One region of the Bacillus sp. 41-22 genome, then DNA from elsewhere that is predicted to be linked to it. Evidence: riboswitches for the same ligand, from Rfam matches in the RefSeq annotation. Region 1 holds a riboswitch; the other holds the start of a gene.
What was found. Region 1 has a riboswitch for S-adenosylmethionine ahead of mtnK (S-methyl-5-thioribose kinase). Riboswitches for the same ligand answer to the same signal wherever they lie in the genome.
Positions count from the first base shown of each region.

Region 1 (5,366 bases):
TCATTAGATGTATTAATTAACAACGCAGGAATGCAACATGTTTCACCGATTGAAGATTTTCCAACTGATAAATTCGAGCTTCTTATTAAAATTATGCAAATCGCTCCATTTATCGCCATCAAACATGCCTTTCCGATTATGAAAAAGCAAAAATATGGTCGTATTATTAATGTTGCTTCGATTAACGGACTTGTTGGATTCGCTGGAAAAGCTGCCTATAATAGTGCGAAACATGGTGTAATTGGATTAACAAAAGTTGCTGCTTTAGAGGGAGCAACTCATGGAATTACTGTAAATGCTCTTTGTCCCGGATATGTTGATACCCCTCTTGTACGAAATCAACTACAAGACTTAGCAACTACGCGAAATGTACCACTTGAAAATGTTTTAGAAGATGTCATTTATCCTCTTGTACCACAGAAGCGTTTGCTACAAGTACAAGAAATTGCTGATTATGCTATGTTTTTAGCGAGTGAAAAAGCAAAAGGTATAACTGGTCAAGCTGTCGTTATCGATGGTGGTTATACTGCTCAATAAAGTGAAACTTTAATCAGTGGGGGTTTTGTTCATCCCCACTAATTATTAGCCTTCACCAATCGGGCTTTTACTGCCCGTTAATGCAGGATAAAAAATAAAGTTTGCTCTTCGCGAGCAAACTTTATTTTACTTTCTATCGCGAGGATCTTCCTACTTTAGTAATTGTTTAGGGAGCTTCTCAATTGCTACAATCACTCCGTCTAATTTACTTTCAATGCGATGTAGTAAATATAGCGTTACAACAATTGGAAAGCCCACATTACCTATCATCCCGATCCACTCTTCCATCTTTCTCTCCTCCCTTCATTACATAAATAAGAGGAAACGAAGACTTAAGGCATAAAAAACAAGCTATTTTTTATTAGCTTGTTTTTTAACTACTCAGCCATACATTTCATTTTTCAGCATATAGATTGCTACCATGAAGATACAAATGGTCCTACACCTTGCTACCTTTCTTTGTTTTAAAACGTTGCGCGTGGTAGGAACAGGCACTTACCGCTCCTATACATAGCCAGTCCCTCTCGACCATTTAAAAACATGCTCTTCTACCGTTTTTTTATATAGCGACTGAGCAGTTAGCTTATTTTTTCAAATAATGATGTAATTTTTTGCTTATAATCTCCACGTAAAATACCTTTCTCAGTAATAATCCCCGTAATTAATTCACGCGGTGTTACATCAAATGCAGGGTTAAATACAGGCGTTCCAAGTGGCGCCACTTGTTTCCCAAAAATTTTCGTAACTTCTGTTTCATCTCTTTCTTCAATGACAATTTCAGCACCTGTTTGTTTCGTAGTATCAAATGTAGATAACGGTGCTGCAACGTAAAATGGGATACCGAAATACTTTGCTAATATAGCTAAATTTAATGTTCCTATTTTATTAGCAGTATCACCGTTTTCAACGATTCGATCTGCCCCTACGATAATCGCATTAATTTCTTTCGTTCGAATTGCATGTGCTGCAGTATTATCCGTAATAAGCGTTACATCAATGTCTGCTTGTTTCAATTCCCATGTCGTTAAACGGCCACCTTGTAAAACCGGCCTCGTTTCACACGTATACGCATGTAAACGCACACCCTTCTCTTTCCCAATATAAAATGGGGCTAATGCTGTTCCATATCTAGCAGTTGCAATACTTCCAGCGTTACAAATTGTTAAAATTTTATCACCGTCTTTAAAACATGTTAAAGCATGTTCTCCAATACTTCGGCACACCATTTCATCCTCTTGCTGAATATGAAGCGCTTCTTCTTCTAATATTTTTTGAGCTTCTTTTATTGTAGTAATCTCTCGAATAGATTCTCTCATACGATCGATTGCCCAAAATAAATTGACTGCTGTCGGGCGTGATGTTCCTAAATAGTTACAATCTCTATTAAACTTCTTCTGAAACTCATAGATATTTATAGCATCGTATTTCTTTGCCGCAAGCGCCAAACCAAACGCAGCTACAATTCCAATTGCAGGCGCTCCTCGTACTTCTAACATAATGATACTTTTCCATACATCTTCAATATTCGTTAATGTTTTGTATTCAGTGACATGCGGCAACTTTGTTTGATTTAATACTGCAATTCCATCGCCTTTCCAACTTACAGATCTCGGAATAGTAATAATTGTACTCATGCTTTTACGCCTCCAACTGTCTGTTGAAATAATGTTCGAAACAGTTGAATATCAGCACCCTTGGCTTCATATTTTATTAGTTCTCTACCTAAGGATAACGCTTGTTTTTTAGCTTGAATTCTATTTTCTTTATTTGCTATCCCATCTAAATCCGCTACATGAGCTAAGCCAATTGTTCTACGAATCAGTTCACATCCGGCAAATCCGACGGCATCAGTAAAGATATTTTGCAAAATAATTGGTAACCATTGTTTTTCTTTCGTATATGCTTCTACACCTTCTCCAATCCATAACTTCGTAAAGTTTTCTACAAAATAACTCCATGTCTTTTCTATATGGAAAAATAGTACACTTCTCTTTTCTTCTTCTCTAGATAAAGCATTTAATAATAGATTTGCAATAAATTGACCGATATCAAACCCAAATGGACCGTACGTTGCAAATTCTGGATCGATCACTTTCGTTTCAGAAGGTGATGAAAAAATACTACCAGTATGTAAATCACCATGAATAAGCGCTTCTTTTCTCGTTAAAAACTTATATTTATATTGTGCTACTTTTAGTTTTAAAGTTTTGTCACTCCAAAGTTCATCAATCACTGACTGTAAATCTGACTCATAATCATTCGTATCATAATGTCCAAATGGATCCGTAAAAACTAAATCTTCTGTAATTTTACTAAGGTCTGGATTTACAAATGTACCTTCTAGTACCCTTTTCTCTTCTGACTGTAAACCGAAATCTGAAGTATAAAACAAAACATGTGCTAGAAAACGACCGATATGCTGGGATAAAAGTGGATATCCTTCTCCATCTATTAATCCTTTTCTTGTAATTGTTAGTCTTGATAAGTCTTCTATTACTGTAACTGCTAACTCTTCATCATGACTGTACACTACCGGAACATAATCTGGCACATACTTCGCAAAAATTTGTAATGCTTTACTTTCAATCGTCGCTCTTTTTATAGACAGTGGCCAGCTCTCACCAACTACTTTCGCATATGGCAGTGCTTGTTTTATTATAATAGACTTCTCTCCATCATCTAATTTGAACACGTAATTTAAATTTCCATCTCCAATTTCATGACAAACTACATTTGCTTTCTTTTCAAAATAACCGTGTTCTTTCGCATATTGTATAGCTGTTGTTTCAGTTAATGAATAATATCCCATCGTCTTCTCCTCCTTTTCATTCAGAGGTTTTTCTAAAATAGAAAAACCCCTTTCCACAAAGAAAGAGGTTTGAAGTTTATCTTCTCCCCTCTTATCTGCCAGAAAGTTTACTTTCTGCTGGAATTAGCACCGTGCCTTTTGGCGTCATAAACGCCCCATTTCACAATGGTATTACGGTCGGTTGCTGGGCTTCATCGGGCCAAATCCCTCCACCTGCTCTTGATAAGAGTTTTATAATTTTTAGAATTTTTAACTTTATGATGAAGACTATACCAAGAATAAAAATCACTTGTCAACATTTTATTTGTATAATTCTGGACGACGATCTGCAAAAACTGGAATTCCTTTACGTACCTCTTTAATTTTCTCGAATTTAAGTTCTCCAAATAAAATTGATTCCTCTTCATTTGCCTCTACCACAACTTCACCCCAAGGATCCACAATTAGAGAATGACCTGCAAACTCATTATTCGGATCCTTTCCTGCTCTATTGCACGCAACAACATAACACTGATTTTCAACTGCTCTCGCCTGTAAAAGCAAACGCCAATGTGCTAAACGTACTAATGGCCATTCTGCTACAACAAATAAAACTTTTGCACCTTTAGCAGTATGAACGCGCATCCACTCTGGAAAACGAATATCATAACAAATTGTACCAGCACACTCTACATCATCTAACTTAAATTCACCTGTCTCATTACCAGCAACTAAATATTTATGTTCATCCATCAGCTGAAATAAATGTACTTTACTATATTCATTGACTAGATTCCCTTCATTGTTTACAACATACATTGTATTTGTAACCCCTTGCTCTGTTTGCTTTGCTATGGAACCACCAACAATATGTACACCATATTGCTTCGACCATTCTTTCAACTTTTCTTTCGTTTCTAATCCATCCGTATCTGCAATTTCAGAAAGTCTCGTTAAATCATATCCTGTTGTCCAGAGTTCTGGTAAGACGATAACATCTGGTCTTTCTTTCATCGCTTCACTTATTTTTTTTTTAGCGTTCTCAATATTTTTTTCTACATCTCCAAAGACAATATCCATTTGAATACATGCGACTTTCATTTTTTCAGCCCCATTCTCATTTTTTTCTTTACAAAATACTGGAAAGATTATATCATTTGTCACTAGAATTGTAACAACTTTCAAAAGAGGTGGAAAGTATGAAATTATTTCAACCTTCTGAGATAGTAACATCATTGCCAACACAATTTTTCGCTTCACTTGTTGCAAAAGTTAACAAAGTCGTTGCAGCTGGTCACGATGTTATTAATCTAGGTCAAGGTAATCCAGATCAACCAACACCGCAGCATATCGTTAAAGCTTTACAAGATGCTGCTGAAAAGACCATTCATCATAAATATCCGCCATTTCGCGGACACGAAAGCTTAAAAGAAGCCGTGGCAACATTCTATCAACGTGAATATGATGTAGTAGTAAATCCAAAAACTGAAGTTGCTATTTTGTTTGGCGGAAAGGCTGGATTAGTAGAATTACCAGTTTGTTTTACAAACCCTGGTGATACTATTCTCGTTCCAGATCCAGGCTATCCAGATTATTTATCAGGAGTTGCTTTAGCAAAAGCACAATTTGAAACAATGCCGCTTATTGCAGAAAATAATTTTTTACCGGATTATACAAAAATTGATGACTCTGTTGCGGAGCGAGCAAAGTTAATGTTTTTAAACTATCCAAATAACCCTACCGGCGCTACTGCATCAAAAGATTTTTTTGATGCAACCATTCATTTTGCTAATAAACATAATATATTAGTTGTTCACGATTTTGCTTACGGTGCTATCGGATTCGATGGTCAAAAGCCTGTTAGTTTCTTGCAAGCAGACGGCGCTAAAGATACAGGTATTGAGATTTACACTTTATCGAAAACTTTCAATATGGCTGGATGGCGTATTGCTTTTGCAGTAGGAAATGAAAGTGTCATCGAAACTATTAACCTATTGCAAGATCATATGTATGTTAGTATTTTTGGTGCAGTTCAAGATGC
Region 1 covers NZ_CP084035.1:3,911,401-3,916,766, forward strand. The annotation lists gene LCF45_RS19875 (3-hydroxybutyrate dehydrogenase) at 1-537, shown strand, start outside; gene LCF45_RS19880 (YvrJ family protein) at 688-825, opposite strand; gene mtnA (S-methyl-5-thioribose-1-phosphate isomerase) at 1,116-2,171, opposite strand; gene mtnK (S-methyl-5-thioribose kinase) at 2,168-3,346, opposite strand; SAM riboswitch class I at 3,435-3,575, opposite strand; gene LCF45_RS19895 (carbon-nitrogen family hydrolase) at 3,647-4,510, opposite strand; gene LCF45_RS19900 (pyridoxal phosphate-dependent aminotransferase) at 4,525-5,366, shown strand, end outside.

Region 2 (5,366 bases), 2.1 Mb from region 1:
AGTTTTTGTTTTATGAACGAGATTCAATGGAATAACTCCCTTCAGATAAATGTAAAAGCTGTTCAGGAGATAGTTCGTCTGGTAAGTATTCACCTACAAATTCTCCGTTTGCGAGTATAAGAATGCGATCAGCGATATGTAGTGCTTCATCTTGTTCTCCTGTGAAGTAAATTACGGAACTTCCGTTTTCAGTAATGTTACGAATGAATTGAAAAATGTCTTGTTTTGCAGCTATGTCTACACCTTTAGTTGGCTCGTCCAAAAGAAATAGATTCGGTTTGAATCCATGCCACTTTGCAATGGAGACTTTTTGCTGGTTTCCACCGCTAAGTGAATGAATAAATGCTTTTGGGTCATTGGGTGAAATGCTGAAAGAAGAAATTGCTGTAGTAGCATTATTTACTTCGGTTTGCTTTCGTCTCCAACCTGATTGGTGTAAATTAGTGTGGCTTATAATATCTTCCGAAAGAAATACGCCTTGTTTTCTTCTTTCCTCTGGTACAAGTGCGATCTTTGCTTTAATCGCATCTCGCGGTGTTTTAATTGTTATTGTTTGACCATCTATTTCTGCGTGATAAGTATGACGAGTACCAAATAACGTTTCAGCAAGTGTTGTTTTGCCACTGCCAATTAATCCGTATATCACAACAGTTTCACCTTTCCGTACGGTGAGAGAAAGGGGAGAATGGTCTTTGTGTAATGGAAGTTCTTGTACTTTAAATAATTCTTCGCTCCCTCGTTTTGGCGCTGTATTAATAGGAAGTGTAAGTTGTTTTCCAGTCATCGCTTCCACAATTTGTTGATCTGTAACCTTTGTGATCGCTTCAGAAAGTGCAACTTTACCGTTATGTAATACGGTTACATCATCCGCGAAATTTCGAATCTCTGATAAACGATGAGAAATTAAGATGATGCCAATTCCTTTCAATGTTAAATCTTTTAATAGTTGCCCGAAGGTTTCAACTTCTTTCGGTCCAAGAGAAGAAGTAGGCTCATCTAATAAAAGATAATTTGTATTGTTGGATAAAGCTCTTGCGATAAGAAGTAATTGTTTTTCATGTAATGAGCAGTTTGAAACATCTTCCGAAACATTTAAATCAGCCTGTACAGTTTGCAAATGTTGTTTAGCGAGTGAGACTAATTTTGACTTTGAAAATAGTACTTTATTTTGCATTGCTAAATGATCGATTAGTACATTTTCTAATACAGATAATCCAGGAATAAGTCCGTGATCCACTTCTTGTGTTACGAAAGAAATACCATGTTTTTTTGCATCGCGTGGTGAAGTAAAGGAAATAGACTGATTATCAATTTTTATATTCCCAGCAACTGGTTGAATTTCACCAGTTGCTATTTTTAGTAAAGTACTTTTTCCTGCACCATTCATTCCTAGTAAAGCGTGAACTTTTCCTTTTTGTATGTTAATAGAAACATTTTCTAGTACAGGGGTAGAGATGTGATAAGAATGTGTAATGTTTTGAAGAGAGAATGTCATCATTTTTTCTCCTTCTCTAATTTTTTCATCCAAGGTGAATATGCATCTTTCGAGTCTCCCCAACCGTTTATATGTTTTGATAATTGATCCATCGTTATATTTTCTTGTGGCAAACTATTTTTCTTTACTAAATAAGGTTCTAGTGAATAAATATCTGGCGTTTGTTCACCAGCGATTTTCTTGTATAAGAAACGCACTTGAACTTTACCGACTTCAGCTGGATCGGTTGCAGCCGTAGCAGTCCAAGGTGAATTTTCTTTTTGCATGAGTTGTAAATCTTCATTACTTAAGTCAATGCTGTATACTTTTATATCTGTACGACCAGCTTGTTCGAGTGCTTTGACGGCCCCCTTAGCAAACTCATCCCACGAAGCGAAAATAGCTTGTAAATCACCTTTTTTCGGATATTTTTTTAGTAAAGCCTCTACTTGTGTTTGCGTATCAAGTGGTGTGTTATTACTAGCGGTACCAAAGCGTGCAACTTCTTTTATATTTGGATAACGTTTATAAAAAGCATCAATGATAACATTGCGACGTTCCATTGGAGCAAATCCGCCAACCCATACGACGGCGATATTCCCTTGTCCATTCAGATCTTCCGCTAACGTTTTTAATGATTTCCATGCAAGACTATAGTCATCTTGATCAATAATCGTTACGCCTGGTAAGCGTAGGTCGTTATCAAATGCAACTACAGGAATATTCGCTTGTAATGCTTTTTCTACTCCGGGTTTTAGTGCTTCAGAGCGACCGTGATCAATTAAAATACCATCAACTTTTGAATTAATAGCAGTATCTAGATTTGCTGCCATTTTTGCTAAATCATTATCAGAATTGTAGACTTGCACACTGCCGCCGAATAGCTCGACTTGTTTTTTGACACCCTCAATATATTGAGAGGAAAAAGTTCCGATGGACATTTGCATAATTAATGCGATTTTTAATGGCTTTTTTACTTGGCTTGGAATTTCTGTTTGTAAATGATTTGCTGCTGTAGTAGTTTCTTTCTTCACCGTTTGTTGCTTTTGTGAAGAGATAGCATCTTGTTCATTTGTGCAAGCTGTTAATGCGAGTAAGAGAATAATGAGTACGGTGGAACATAATTTTTTCATAAAAAAATCCCTCCTAAATTAAGAAAAGAGAGGAGGGAGTGAAAATAAAAACGTCTTTTCATATAGAAAAGACGTCTTATCATATTACTCTTATCTTTCAACACAATGTGTTGTAAGAATTAGCACCGTGCCCATAAATGGGTCGGTTGCCGGGCTTCGTAGGGCTCATCCCTCCACCTGCTCTTGATAAGACATCGAATATTTAACTATTTCGAATTATTCCATAAGTGTATGCTGTTGTCAAATGTTTTTTTGTAAATAAAAAATCCCTCACAACGAGGGATTTTAATGTGGTAAGAAAACTAATTGATAAGCGAACAAGATCCCGAATAAATACACAAGTGGGTGAACAGCACGGAATTGTCCTTTTGCCACTTTCATAAGTGGGTATGAAATAAATCCAAGTGCAATACCTGTTGAGATACTTGATGTAAGTGGCATGCTTAAGATTACTAAAAATGCTGGGAATGCTTCATCGAATGTATCCCAATCGATGTGGCGAACTGAGCCCATCATAAGACTACCAACGATAATTAGTGATGGTGCTGTAATAGCTGAAACGCCAGAAACAGCGCTCACTAACGGTCCGAAGAATGCTGCTAATGCAAATAGAACAGCTACTGTAACAGTTGTTAAACCAGTACGACCACCAGCTGCAACACCAGCAGATGATTCAATGTAAGCTGTTGATGGTGTTGTTCCGAACATAGCTCCAATTGTTGCTGAGAATGAGTCAGATAGAAGAGCTCGTCCTGCTTTTGGAAGCTTTCCATCTTTCATAAATCCACCTTGTTGTGCAACGCCAAGTAGTGTACCTGTTGTATCAAATAGTGTAACAAGGAAGAATGAGAAGACAACGCCGTATAATCCGTAGTTAATTACATCAGATACAGCAGTAATTGGATTTGAAACGATAATTCCTTCTGGTAATCCAGGCATTGATGTAACGCCGCTTGAGAATGTTAATTGACCTGTGAAGTAAGCGATAATACCAGTTAATAACATTCCGATAAATAGTGCCCCGTTTATATTTAAAGACATAAGGATAATTGTAATTCCAAGGCCAGCTAATGCTAGTAGAACTGGAGCAGAGTGAAGATCGCCAAGCCCAACTAAGTTTGCATCATTTTTTGTAACAATTCCCGTTAAGCGCAAACCGATAAAAGCAATAAAAAGACCGATACCAGCAGTAAGTGCATGTTTTAAGTTCTCAGGAATTACTTCCATTAATTTCGTACGGAAAGATGTGAATGATAACAAAATTAAAATCATACCTGCTACGAATACAGCAGAGAATGCAATTGCGAAAGTCATGCCTTCATGGGCTTTTACAACAGAATAAGAGAAGTAAGCATTTAATCCCATACCTGGTGCAATTGCGATTGGTAAATTAGTAAAGATCGCCATAAATAATGTTCCGACAACAGCAGCGATAATTGTAGCTGTAAATGCTTGTTCAAACGGAACACCTGCATCCCCAAGGATGACAGGGTTTACGACAATGATATATGCCATTGTTAAAAAGGTAATAATACCTGCCATAATTTCAGTTTTAATAGAAGTTTTATGTTTTGAAAGGTTAAACATATAAACATCCTTTCTTTTTACGAATAATTTTCACAACAGTTATATATAATATTCGTTTTTTAACTATTTTGCAATAGTTTTGCATAAAAACTTTAGAACAACTCATATTTTATGTCGTAAATTCGAATATTAATCGTAAAACTGTGTGTGCATTGCGGTTCTTTAATGTGTAAGTAGTTTTTTTTATTGTGCGCATTATAAGGGGAAAGGAGTTGAAGGAAGTTATGCCGCAGCAAAAAAACTTTTTAACAATGCCAGCACAACATCAAAATAAACAACCTGGTATTGAATCGTTAATGAATCCTCTTCCAAAGTTTGAAGATCCAAATTATAAAGGAAGTGAAAAGTTAAAAGGAAAGAATGTATTAATTACAGGAGGAGATAGCGGGATTGGAAGAGCTGTTTCTATCGCTTTTGCAAAAGAGGGAGCAAATATTGCGATTGCTTATTTAGATGAGGACGAAGATGCAACTGAGACGAAACAACTTGTGGAAAAAGAAGGCGTGAATTGTGTATTATTGCCGGGAGATTTGAGTAATGAACAACATTGTAAAGAGATTGTAGAAGAGACCGCCCAGCAGCTAGGGGGGCTAAATGTTCTTGTGAATAACGTCGCACAGCAATATCCGCAGCAAGGACTAGAGTATATTACAGCGGAACAGCTAGAAAAAACGTTCCGTATTAATATTTTTTCTTATTTTCATGTTACAAAAGCAGCCCTCTCTCATTTAAAGCAAGGGGATGTAATTATAAACACGGCATCTATCGTTGCGTATGAAGGAAATGAAACGTTGATTGATTATTCTGCAACGAAAGGAGCGATTGTCGCTTTTACAAGATCGCTATCTCAGTCGTTAGTACAAAAGGGAATTCGTGTAAATGGTGTTGCACCAGGCCCAATTTGGACACCGCTTATTCCATCCAGTTTTGATGAGAAAAAAGTATCACAGTTTGGGAGTAATGTTCCTATGCAAAGGCCTGGTCAGCCGTATGAATTAGCGCCTGCATATGTATATTTAGCGTCTAGTGATTCGGCATATGTAACGGGACAGATGATGCATGTAAATGGTGGAGTAATTGTGAATGGATAGTTTTCATTTATAAGAGCAAAGTAAAGTTAATTGTATTTATCCCGCTATTTGCGGGCAGTAAGACTCCTACCTAACAATTCG
Region 2 covers NZ_CP084035.1:761,253-766,618, forward strand. The annotation lists gene LCF45_RS03885 (ABC transporter permease) at 1-27, opposite strand, end outside; gene LCF45_RS03890 (sugar ABC transporter ATP-binding protein) at 11-1,498, opposite strand; gene LCF45_RS03895 (sugar ABC transporter substrate-binding protein) at 1,495-2,607, opposite strand; SAM riboswitch class I at 2,695-2,800, opposite strand; gene LCF45_RS03900 (NCS2 family permease) at 2,893-4,194, opposite strand; gene LCF45_RS03905 (SDR family oxidoreductase) at 4,419-5,285, shown strand.
Region 2: linked by a shared signal. The riboswitch ahead of LCF45_RS03895 (sugar ABC transporter substrate-binding protein) and the one ahead of mtnK (S-methyl-5-thioribose kinase) in region 1 are both predicted to bind S-adenosylmethionine.